3 regions of the Cohnella herbarum genome follow, and region 1 is predicted to be linked to each of the others. Evidence: riboswitches for the same ligand, from Rfam matches in the RefSeq annotation. Region 1 holds a riboswitch; each other region holds the start of a gene.
What was found. A riboswitch is a leader RNA that binds a small molecule or an ion and turns the genes downstream of it on or off. The one in region 1 is predicted to bind cyclic di-AMP.

Region 1 (4,200 bases):
CCGATCCCGAACAACCGGCTTTGCAACTCCTCCGAAATACCGGCGCACCAAGCCAGTAGGGGAAGAAGCAAAGGAATGCTCATATTGTACATCGATTGCGTCGCGTCCGAGGAAGCGAACGAGCCTAAGGTTTGTTCGAGAATAAGCAAGATGAGCGATTGCGCCCCGAGCAGGATAAAGGCGAGGAAATACCCTTCTCTCACGCTCTTCAGTATCGCAGCTCCGTAACCGGGCTCTTTCCATCTCGGCCATAAGGAACGTCCCATCGATTTCCACAAGCCGTCCCCCCCGACCGCGGAGAAGTAAGTCAGCAAGGCCATGGCCGCAAACGTAACCAGGTTGACGATGAGGTTAACATTATCCCCGATACTTGCGCCGGCGTCCCAAGATTCTGCGCGCAAACCAGGAATCCTGTTAAATGTTAAGCCAGCATGGAGCACGAAGAACGCGATCGACAGGAAGATGCCCCTACGGTAGGAAGTATGGCCGCCATGGGTTCCCGTGTACACGATGGCAAGGATGAACAGGATGATCTGAGGCAGGAAAAATCCGAACATGGAAAGATTGATCGACCACTTTTCTTGGTTCTCGATATAATCGAGGAAAGACGAGGGGAGATCTACGCCATAAGTTGCTGACCCGCCTCGCCATTCGGGGAAGGACGAGTGCAGAGCGCTATATCCTGGCGGCATGTCGACTTTAAGCCATAATTTGGCTTCACCGATGTCGCCTTTTGTTGAAACGAACTTAAGAGTTCCGTACTTGACCGGTTGATCGTCCCACTTCCACTCTTCGGGATTAACGCCCCAGAATGACGCGTATTGTAACGCTTTTGCCGCAAGCTGAGTTCCGCTCTCCTTGTCTCCGGCGGACTCGATCGATTGAGCAGGCTTATCGCCATAGTGCTCCCATGCGACCAAACTCCCGGTTTCCATGTTCAGGAATAGCAGAAGTCTGCCGATATCTTCGCGAAGATGCAGTTCAACCGCGTATGTATCGGTAGGAGTACCCGAGGACCATTGTTTGTCGTAGTCGGTAAAAAAATCGTTTTTGGAAAAGTAACCGGTGGCATCGCTATTGGTCAGATGCGTAACCGTCGTTTTCTGCAACTGATCCGATGGAATACCGAATTTTTCCTCCGCCCAGTTCAGCGCTTTCGCTTCGGCTTGGGATCTCGTCATCACATTTTGAACATCGGTTGCAAACAATTGCCCCGTTACGGGGAATACTTGAATGAACAAAAAAATAATCATACCGATCGTGGCAGTCCAAATCCATCGCTTATCCATCGAGGATGGAGCAAATCCAGTCAAATCGCATACCTCCTAAGTGCAATAAAGGCTCAAGTAAACGCATACAGCACCTTAAAGCTAGTAAACGCCGTGGTTTTCATCAAGTATCTCTCATTTTCGATGAAAATGAAAGCAAAGAGAACGATAATCACTGTCCGGGGGCATAACCATGCGGAAGCCATCGTAAAAATCGTTCAAACGGGTCGGTTTGGGCTCATTTAGACGTTGTCCCCCTTTGTCGGAAAGAATATAATTCGATGGTACGTTCTGAAAACCCGACTTTTTGAACCCTTCAACCAACTAAATAGCTAGCCGAATTTCTTAAAGAAGAAAACGGGGGAACCAACCGTTCATGGGTACAAGTTTAATTGTATTCGACGAACCCGGGGTGAATTCCATCCGCGCGATAAGTGCGGTAGATAGGGCGGCCTGTTCGAGCCCGAATCCGACAGCTAACCTCGTAGGCTATATGACGAACAGGACTCGCGTGCGATCGATCAAGCACTGGGAATCCAGTGCTTTTTTTGTTGCGCACAGCCCGCGTATTTTTCGCAATAACCGCCTTGCCCTATGCATGACCTTGAATATCCGTATGAGGTGACTTCTTTGATTAAGAAAGCCGTTCGATGGTTCAGCGCATCGCCGCCGAGAACATTGTTGTTAGGATTTTCCTTCATTATTTTCCTTGGCGCGCTGCTGTTAAGTTTGCCTATTTCTTCCGTTAGCGGACAAACGATGTCTTTCATTGACGCCTTGTTTACTTCCACGTCAGCGACTTGCGTAACGGGATTAGTCTTATTCGATACCGGAGCTTACTTTTCCACGTTCGGGCATTGGGTCATTCTGCTGCTTATCCAAATCGGCGGAATCGGCTTTATGACGATGGCAACGTTGTTCGCGCTGATCCTGAGAAGAAGGATTTCGCTTAAGGAAAGACTTATTTTGCAAGAATCGCTTAATCAAGGCAGCATCGAAGGACTCGTTAGGCTTGTCCGAAAAGTAATATTTTATGCCTTGGCCCTTGAGACGGTAGGCGCGATATTGTATACGATCCGTTTCTCGATCGATATGCCCTTAGGGCGCGCGATGTATCATGGAGTATTCCATTCGATTTCAATTTTCAATAATGCCGGTTTCGACTTGTCGGGCGACTTTACCAGTTTCTCCAAATACTCATCCGATCTCTATATGAATATCGTTTCGATGGGATTGATTATTCTCGGCGGTTTCGGCTTTATCGTCCTTGCGGATTTGTTCGACTGGAAGAAGAAATGGAAATTCTCCTTACATACGAAGGTCGTTCTTAGCGTGTCGGCCGCATTGATCGTAGTTGGGGCGTTGATCATTCTGATCTTCGAATTTACGAACAGTCGGTCGATCGGGGAGGAAGGGTTCGGACAGAAAGTGCTTATGTCGTTCTTCCAATCCGTGACGACGCGGTCCGGGGGAGTTACGACGGTAGATATTACCGAGTTTCGTCAAGCGACGCAATTTTTCATTATTATCTTGATGTTTATCGGCGCTTCCCCGGGCTCTACGGGCGGAGGAATCAAGACGACGACTTTCGCCGTGCTGGTAGGTGCCGTGCTCGCTATGATTCGGGGGAAAGAAGACGTCGTATTGTTCCGTCTTCGATTGGCGCAAGAACGTGTATACAAGGCCGTAACGGTAACGCTGTTCTGTATCGGAATCGTATTGTTAGGCACGCTAGTGCTTTCCACGACGGAAGACGCGGCATTCCTGAAAATTTTGTTCGAAGCGACTTCGGCATTCGGTACGGTCGGTTTATCGATGGGTCTTACCGGTGACTTAACGTTAGCAGGGAAATTAACGATCATATTCCTCATGTTCATTGGCCGCTTAGGTCCGCTGACCTTGACGTACGCCCTAGGTCCGAAACCGGGTCGCGTACTTTACCGTCATGCGGAAGGTAAAATCATTATCGGATGACGGGGTGGTCGATGTGGTACGGAAATGGTTTAGTTCGCTCATAGCTTCCCCGCCCAGACTTCTCGTGTTGGGATTCGCAATGATTATATTGCTCGGCGCGGGATTGCTGATGCTGCCCTTCTCGCACACCCAAGACTCCGCTCCCCGGTTCATCGATGCGCTGTTTACGGCAACGTCGGCGACCTGCGTCACCGGACTTGTCGTGGTCGACACCGGGACGTACTGGACAACGGCCGGTCAACTCATCATATTGACTATGATACAGGTCGGCGGATTAGGATTTATGACGATGGCAACGTTGTTCGCGATTATTCTTAAACGCCGGATTTCACTGAAGGAAAGGCTTGTTCTGCAAGAATCGTTAAACCAGACGAGTATCGAAGGCATCATACGTTTAGTCCGTAAGGTAGTCGTTTACGCTTTAACGATCGAGCTTGTCGGAGCAATTCTGTTCACTGCGCGTTTCCTGTTCGATATGCCCGTTGGAGAGGCCATGTATAAAGGCGCGTTTCATGCGGTGTCTTTCTTCAACAATGCGGGGTTCGACATTATGGGGGACTATCGGAGTCTCGTAGATTATGTAGGAGATCCTTTGGTTAATATCGTAACGATGCTGTTGATCATTCTAGGCGGACTCGGTTTCGTCGTCTTATCGGACTTGGTCGACTTTCGTAATATGAAACGTAAATTATCGCTTCATTCCAAAGTCGTGCTCAGCATGTCCGGTATTCTGATCGTAACGGGAGCGGCGCTTATTCTCATCTTCGAGTACACGAACGGCAAAACGTTCGCTCCTCTCGGCTTCGGAGAGAAGCTGCTGGCCGCTTTCATGCAGTCGGTGTCTCCGAGGACGGCCGGCGTTAACTCTGTGGATATTGCGGGCTTACGGCAAGCGACGCAGTTTATCATCATTATCCTCATGTTCATCGGGGCTTCTCCCGGTTCTACTGGCGGAGGA
Region 2 (4,200 bases), 3.9 Mb from region 1:
ATCGCCATCCCTGGCCGTTAGTTGGAACGCTCCGTCCTGCCAGATTTGGAAAGGATCCTTCCAGTCGAGGGCGCTGAACAGGATAACGTTGTGATGGATTTCCGCCCCGTCGCCTAAATGACTAAGCTGCAGCCCTTCCGTGCCGGAACGGACGATCCGGTTATTATAGAATTGGAGATTCGTAAACTTGTGCTGCGCGTTCGAGTCCTTGCTCGTATTGCCGATATACGCGCCTTCCGATTCGTTATCGTGAATGTACAGATCATGGATTTTAACGTCATCCATATTAGCAAGCGGCTGATTATCGGACTTAATCAAGAGTCCGGCAAATCCGGCATGCCCGACCTCTACATACGAGAGCTCGAAGCCGGTTGCGCTGTCGACCTTGAGGGCGCTATCCCTCGTGTGAGTCACTTCGATCCCATATCTGCCCTCCGAGTCCCCGTATCCTCCGTTCTTATGTCCAACGTAACTCGGATGCCCCGTCTGTTGAACCGGATCGTATTCTCCGGTCAGAACCCAATTCGATCCACCGCTAAGCCACAGCGAATAACCATGGCGTTGATTCATCGGCCTCTCCTGTTCGTTAATGAGGACCTGCCCTCCGTAATTTGTGATGACTAACGGATCACTGGCGCTTCGCTGCGGCAAATTCCGGATCGTGATATACCTGTATTTACCGGCTGGAATATAGAGCCGATCCAAAGTGCTCCATGCGACATCAGGGTACTTGGTCTGTACGTTCTCAATGGAAACCTCCGTCTGTCCTTGAATGGGTAATACGAAGACGTTCAGCGGTTCATCCGCCGATACCGTTGCTCCGCCGGCCGGGAAGATTGCAACGAATAGCAATGCTAAGGCAAGCAATTGAACGAAAGGCTTTTTTCTCATAATCCTTCCTCCTCGAATTTGGTTTTCGCTTGCTTTCCTTCCTCGTTCTTCTCCTTCCCCTTTTAAGGTAGCTTGCTATATCAGCGTAAATATTTCCCTTTCTCAATCCAATTAGGTGATGTTACGAAATACATCGCGATAGAACTATCTTTTTCTCGAGTTGTCGCCAATAATTTAAAAACCAAAAAAACCACCCAATCCCCTTCTGCTGGGGATTGGGTGGTTGGGTGATTATTGTTTTATCACTTCGCTCGCGCAGCCTACTCTTCCAACACTTGAGAATCATCTTCGCTCTCGTGACCCTCATTGATCATATCCGCGTAGTTCTCGCCGGAGACGACTCTTCTAGCCGTTACATATCTCTTAGCGTAGTATTTATCCGACAACTTACTAATCCGCACGCCTTTGCTGCTCGACGAGTGGGCGAATTGTCCGTCGCCTACATATATTCCCGCATGAGAAACCCCTTTGCCGCTCGTGTTGAAAAATACGAGGTCCCCAAGACGAAGATCGTCTTTCTCGACTTTCTCTCCGATTTTGGATTGGGAACTAGACGTTCTAGGCAGCTTCGTCTCATATTGATTAAAAATGTACAAAATAAATCCCGAGCAATCGAATCCGCTAGTCGTCGTTCCCCCCCATTTGTAAGGAGTTCCTACGACTTCATCTATTGCTTTGTTCAAATCGTTCTGCGATGCGAAAACGCTTCCCCCGCTAAAAGCAATAACCAAGACGAAGCTAAACAACGATAAGACAAACTTCTTCAATGTTGCTACTCTCCTTCGGTGCCTACGAGGTTAGCTTAAGGGTTCGGTTGAAGGTTCCCTATAATCCCTTGACAGCAGGATTAATTCACCCAACTTGGTTCTCCCGTTTCTCCAATCGAGAATTCGGCATAAATAGATATTAAATTACATTATGTAATATAAATTCAAAAAAAATGCGGTAAATCCTGCTTCCCAAAGATTAGAATCCTCTCATACGTTACGGATCCAATTACACCGTAAATGCGAGGACGAATAGAGGACCGGATCGCTTATCTGTCAGGCGTGTCCCGATACAAAGTCGCGACGAATTGGCTCAAGTTCATCCCCGTCTTCCGCTTGAACATTTTCCCGAACGCGTGAATATCCGAATACCCCACTTCCGATGCGATCTCGCTAAACGACATCCCCGATTGGAGAGCCAGACCCTTCGCCTTCTCCAGCCGTATCCATACCAAATATTGAAGCGGCGACATGCCGAAGGCTTGCTTAAACTGAGTAATAACGTAATTACGGCTCCAACCGGTCAGTCGCTCTAATTCTTCATGTCGGAAACCGCTTCTCAGGCGACTGTCGATGTAGTTGCGGATGAGCACGAGCTTGGCGCTTCCTGAAGACTCTTTGACCGCCGAAGCAGCCTCGTTGGAGCGGCGCGCCTCGGATAAAGCGAGCAATATTCCCATGAGCAGCTGCTGACATCTCACCTTAGCCAACGTTCCCGGCTGACGATAATAATGAACGAGCTCCGATAGGCGATTTTCCAGCGAGTGATCCGAATAATTCCCCATGTCGTGGGGAGTCTCCGCTTCCGATCTGCCGAACGCGAGTAGATCCTGCAACGGAAATTCCGCGCTCCCGAAATGAAAAACAATCGAAACGCACACATACGGCTTCCCCGGAACGGTATTCACGTAATGCGCCTCTCCCGGGCCTTGGAACAGCAAATCCCCCTTGGACGTATGATACCGGATTCCGCCAATGACGTACTCCGCATAACCTTCCACCACGTATTGAAGCTGATATTGCTTTAAGACCCTCGGTTTCAGCGACCACTCCTCCGGCGCGTGGAACATGTGGGCTAAAGTAATGTACGGCGGAAAATAAAACTCCTGCAAGTCCTCCAGCGTCTCGGAAGGATCGAGGTAATGCAGTTTCTTCGTCATAACCCCGCGCCGCCCCTCTAGGTTGACTCTTACTTCTACCTTTCTTTTCGACAATGAGGACGATTCTTCCTTTTCCATCTACTCCTAAAAACCTAACCTATTGAAGCAAAAAACGATCCTTCCCCGGTGCAATCCCGAGAAAAGATCGTTGCGTGCGCTTATTTAGAATATGGCGTTTTCCAAGTGTACATAGACGAGTTCCCCATCCGTCTCGATCCAACCGTTATCCAGTTGAACCGTTTGAGGCTCGTTCCCGTTCGTAATCGCCGTTAGCCGATCCTCTGCCCAGCTATTACCGGAGAACACGGTCAAGACTCGGTTAACCGCGTGTACGGCTTCTGCATTGCCGCCCGGGTACGTTACATCGAGCACAAGCCGGTTGCCTTGAATCCCGACGACTCCCTCGACTCCGTTCGAATTGGTGAACCCGATGCCATTTTCGCGGAACGACAGCTTATAGTCCAATTCTCCGAATAAGGAAACGATATCTTTGGTTGATGCCGCGACGCGTTCGTTCACTCCGTCCAAAGAGTCCACTTGCCGGCCTGCCCAATCTCTCATTTCGCCGAGCGCCGTTTCCAATTCGCTTCGCGCTTCTTCCACCGTCGGGGCCGCATTGCCGCATGCCGCAAGGAGAAGCAGAAGAAGCAATGCTAGAATAGTCGTCTTTATTTTACTTTTCGCCATCACTCACCCGTCCACCTCTCGTCGTTTTTCTCTACAATACGTATGGAGAGGAAGTTGGTAGCAATATCTAATATCCGCCCAAGCAAGAACCCCTCGTTATTTTCCGATACCGAAAAAGAACAATAAAAAAATCCCCGGGCAACCAGGGATTCGAACTTATTAAGTATGGTGCGGTCGAGAGGACTCGAACCTCCACGAGATTGCTCCCGCCAGCCCCTCAAGCTGGTGCGTCTGCCATTCCGCCACGACCGCATACTATTGAATTGTCGCCCGATTCGGCTTACGCCTTACGGAGCAAATAAATGGTGAGCCATGAAGGACTCGAACCTTCGACACCCTGATTAAAAGTCAGGTGCTCTACCAACTGAGCTAATGGCTCGCATGGTGACCCCTAGGGGATTCGAACCCCTGTTACCTCCGTGAAAGGGAGGTGTCTTAACCGCTTGACCAAGGGGCCATTTCCGGTCTGCGATTTCGTAATTTCGCGTTACCCGTTTCAGACGACAAATATGATTATATCCGAATCGGATGGCGAGTGCAAGCATTTTTTCGGCATTTTTTTCGGACAAGTTTTGAGACGAGTTATTCTTCAGATATTGGGCACAATCGGTGTGGATTCGGTCACCCATAATTCGATGCGATATTGAAAATGAACAGTGTCGAAGGCTTGCAGAAATAACGTTAAGCCATCATCT
Region 3 (4,200 bases), 2.9 Mb from region 1:
GAATGAACTTCACCGTTAAGCTTCCGGATGTATTCGCGAGAATGGGCAAAGCCGGCGATTTCGTCATGGCGGGACAATGGTTCCCGAAAGTCGCCGTGTACGAGACGGTCGGCATGCGGGGGCGAACGACCGAAGGCTGGAATTTGCATCAATACCACGGCAATTCGGAATTCTACTCGGACTTCGGTATCTACAGCGTCCGCATCGATGTTCCCGAAACCTATAAGATTGCGGCGACGGGTTTCCAAACGAAGGCGCCCGTCCTATCCGGCGGACGCAAAAGCTTCCAATTTTACGCCGACGACGTCCATGACTTCGCTTGGTCCGCCTCTCCCGTATTCGAGTACGTGGAAGACTCCTTCTCTTCCCCCGGGGTTCCCGGCGTGCGGATCAAGCTATTCCTTGACCCGCTCCACAAGGACTTGAAGGATCGTTACATGCATGCGGCGAAATCCGCCCTAGCCAAGCTTGGACAATGGTATGGAGAATATCCATACTCCACGTTATCCATCGTCGTTCCTCCGAAGGACGGCAATGGAGCCGGAGGCATGGAGTATCCGACGCTCGTTACCGCCGCGGCCGCGCGGGACGACAATCCCGGATACGATCTGGAGCGCACGCTAGTCCACGAGATCGCCCATCAGTACTGGTACGGGCTGGTTGCCTCCAATGAATTCGAAGAAGCTTGGCTCGACGAAGGCTTTACTTCGTATACCGAAGATAAATTGATGGCCAGCATCTATGGCGTCGTTCCCAATCTGCCGATCGAAGCCAGCTATATGACCCATCCGGAGCCGCTTCATCAGTCCTCTTGGCGCTATAGTTCCTCGGATAGGTACGCCGAGAACGTCTACTTGCGCGGCAAGCTCGTACTTTCTTCCTTGGAGCGTCAAGTCGGCGACAAAACGATGAGCAAGATTTTGCGGACTTATTTTCAGAATTACAAATTCAAGCACCCTTCTTCCTCGGACTTCCAGAAGGTCGTGGAATCCGTAACGAAGACGAAGTGGACCGACTTCTTCCAAGCCTACGTCCAGCATGGAGAGATGACCGATTACGCGATCGATAACATCAACACGCGCAAGACTAGCGAAGGTTACGAAAGCCTCGTGCTTCTGAAGCGATACGGCGGCAGCCCGCAGCCGGTCTCGATCTGGCTCAAGTTCCAAGACGGGCAATCCATTCGCAAAAAATGGGACGGCGTGCAGACCCACGTCCAGTTACAGCTCTTTTCCGCTACGCCGTTAACTTACGCGGCCATCGATCCTAGCATGAACGTCGTTCTCGATAACCGCAGATATAACAACTATCTCAAGGCCGAAGTCCCCCAACAGGAACGCTCGCGAATAGCGACCGGCATAACTCAAATCATCGAAGGACTGTTCGGAACAATGGTGTGGTGAGGTGACTAAGGGATGCGTCGATTATTAAAAATGGGATGGGACATGACCGTTCGGCATAAGTATGTATTGGTTCTCCTATTTCTCTATCGCTTGTTGTGGGGATTTTTCCTTTACCGGTTCGTCGATTCGGTCGTAACGCCGGTGTTAGCCCGTTACCCCGCGGATCATCCAAACTCCGACGCGACCCATCTGTTCCTCATCGAAGCTCAATTCCGCCTGCTCAAGACCGATCTCGTGAACGAGGTTCTCTGGATGTTAGGCGGGCTGCTGCTCATGCGGATGGTTCTCACGCCCCTGCTCAACGCCGGCGTTTATTACTCCTTCCACCACGCCCTGGAAGGAGAAGGAACCCGCGTATTGTCCGGAATGCGAAGGACTTGGAAGCCGGTAACGCTGCTCTACTGGATAGAGAACGGGCTCATTCTGCTACCCGCCGCATGGCTGCTGCCGTTAGCCGAAGATCGGTTTCTCTCGGAGCCCTCCTTATCCGCTTGGCTTCAGGAAATGCTACCCTATGCCGCCGCGTGGCTGGCGTTCGGATTTATTGTTCATCTGCTGTTTCAATTCATGCAGTTCGGGGCGGTTTCGCGGGAAGGAATCTTTAAGGGCCTGAGTTTGGCGCTTCGCCGGGCGTTCCCTCTTCTGGGAATTACCTTCATCTTGCTCGGCATCGGATTGGCAGTGTCCGCGACGGCATGGGCCGTATCCTTCCTCTGGTCAGGCTTTCTCGCCGTAGCGCTGCACCAAGCTTTCCACTTCGTTCGCGCCTTGCTTAAGCTGTGGACTTCCGCTTCGCAGTATCAAGTATGGTGCAATACGAAGTCGTAAGCCCCTCTTGTCCCCTTCGACAATAGATGACACGGGACATTCCCCGGTTGCGCCTTTCGAGGCCGCGGCCGGGGTTTGGCGTTATTATCGGCGGGATAAATTGAGACTAAAGGAGGAGATCAATCCCGAGTTTTTCACTCCAGATTAAGGAATTCTCATTTAGCAGATGCAGGAAATTCGTCACGAAACCCGAATATATAAGTCTAAGTAATCAAAAATTGCCGAGTTCCCGCACAACGGGGAACGGGGGAACCATCAACACGGGTGAATTGGCTTTGCTTCATACGAGCCATAGGGGAACCTTCTACCGAACCCTCCAGCTAACCTCGTAGGCATTGGAAGGAGTCACCGGTTTTGCGCAAAGTGTCTATGTTCATGTTTTCCTTAGCAGTACTCCTAGCTTTCCAGGTAGGCAGCGCATTCGCAGACTCCAAGCTAGACAAATCGGTTGCACCGCTCATCGGAACTGACTACAAGTACGGCGGAACGACAACGAGCGGATTCGACTGCTCCGGCTTTACGGGGTACGTCTTCAACGAACTCGGCATCGATTTGCCCCGTTCTTCGCGGGATATGTTCAGCTGGGAAAAGGCAACCAAAATTGCCGACGATGAACTTCGCGCAGGCGATCTCGTATTCTTCAATACGAGCGGCAGCGGCGTCTCTCATGTCGGGATTTACGTTGGCAACAACAAATTTGCCCATGCGGCATCCAAAGGCGTTACGATTACATCCTTGGATGAATCTTACTACGCCAAGCGTTATCTCGGCGCCCGTCGCGTCATGAGCGATGGAACGTACGAGAAAGTGGCTACCGAGCAAGTCGCAGAGGTAGCTGCAGCGCAGTAACATTCGCATTATAGTAAGAGGCTGACTCGGCAGGTCTTCATTGACCGTTGAGACAGCCTCTTTGTTTTATACCTATATCCAAATCATCCATGTTCTTCTCATCGGCATCCCCTCCCTCACGCCATAAGCTCCTGCGATTTCAACTGCTTGCGCCATTCGGCGGGACTTTGACCGTAATGACTCTTGAACAGCCTCGTAAAATGATGAACGCTGTTAAATCCCGTCTCCTGAACGATGGAGCTGATCGGCATATCGCTTCCGGACAAATAACTGGCCGCGGCTCTAAGGCGAAGATCCCTGAGATATTCGAACGGCGTCATGTTCATATGTTTCTTGAACAGCCTCACGAGATAAGAGGGATCCAGGGCGACGATTTCCGCAAGCGTCTCCAACGTAACGTTCTCTTTGTACCGCCAATCCAAATAATCGATCAGCAAGTCGACCGCGGCGCGGGATTTGTGCTTGATCTTGCGATCGACCGCGACGTTTCCGCCCCCTGACGCCCCCAGAATATGGGCGATCAGCTTATACGTCTTCCGAATTTCAAGCAAGCATACTTCTCCGAGATTCGAGTCTTGTTCGGCAAGACCCGTCGATTGGAGATGATAGACGAAGTCTAGCGACTGAATGACCGAAGACGCGAGCACGATTTTAGAATAGATATCCTTGCGGGCTTGCATGAAATTCCAATCATCCACTTGCTCGTTGGAGAACGGGAACTCTTCCGGATCCTCGAGTTCCAGAAATCGGAATTTGGCTTCGGCTGCCAAGCTCTCCAGCTCATGCGGGGTAGAGTTGGGTAGAATGAACACGGCCGGCGCTTCCGCCTCGCAGACGTTTCCTCGCCACTTGAACTTGACCTTTCCTCCGGTAATATAAAGAATTTCATAACACGATGGATGCATGCCTCCTCCCGGCGCTTCGGCCGACTGCGATATCGTCCCTGCTCCGCAGTATCTGATTTCCATCTTCGACCTCCCGATAATAATGTCAATTACGTTCAAACGATATCATGATTTATTTTAAAATAACGTTATAAAACAAGAAAAATTAAATATTAATAAGGACGATACTGTGCAAATACTTACCTCCTTCCCTATTGTACACTTAAACCAATGAA

Region 2: another riboswitch for cyclic di-AMP. It lies ahead of HH215_RS31825 (C40 family peptidase); the one in region 1 lies ahead of HH215_RS13640 (TrkH family potassium uptake protein).
Region 3: another riboswitch for cyclic di-AMP. It lies ahead of HH215_RS25335 (C40 family peptidase); the one in region 1 lies ahead of HH215_RS13640 (TrkH family potassium uptake protein).

What each region holds. Positions count from the first base shown of each region.
Region 1 is NZ_CP051680.1:3,085,242-3,089,441, reverse strand. Features, by position in the region: gene HH215_RS13645 (CPBP family intramembrane glutamic endopeptidase) at 1-1,313, opposite strand, end outside; cyclic di-AMP (ydaO/yuaA leader) riboswitch at 1,593-1,774, shown strand; gene HH215_RS13640 (TrkH family potassium uptake protein) at 1,902-3,242, shown strand; gene HH215_RS13635 (TrkH family potassium uptake protein) at 3,256-4,200, shown strand, end outside.
Region 2 is NZ_CP051680.1:7,569,815-7,574,014, reverse strand. Features, by position in the region: gene HH215_RS31830 (discoidin domain-containing protein) at 1-891, opposite strand, end outside; gene HH215_RS31825 (C40 family peptidase) at 1,152-1,658, opposite strand; cyclic di-AMP (ydaO/yuaA leader) riboswitch at 1,662-1,797, opposite strand; gene HH215_RS31820 (helix-turn-helix domain-containing protein) at 1,928-2,818, opposite strand; gene HH215_RS31815 (hypothetical protein) at 2,981-3,508, opposite strand; tRNA gene HH215_RS31810 (tRNA-Leu) at 3,672-3,757, opposite strand; tRNA gene HH215_RS31805 (tRNA-Lys) at 3,809-3,884, opposite strand; tRNA gene HH215_RS31800 (tRNA-Glu) at 3,888-3,962, opposite strand.
Region 3 is NZ_CP051680.1:5,939,795-5,943,994, reverse strand. Features, by position in the region: gene HH215_RS25345 (M1 family metallopeptidase) at 1-1,403, shown strand, start outside; gene HH215_RS25340 (hypothetical protein) at 1,416-2,231, shown strand; cyclic di-AMP (ydaO/yuaA leader) riboswitch at 2,441-2,581, shown strand; gene HH215_RS25335 (C40 family peptidase) at 2,586-3,080, shown strand; gene HH215_RS25330 (helix-turn-helix domain-containing protein) at 3,197-4,048, opposite strand.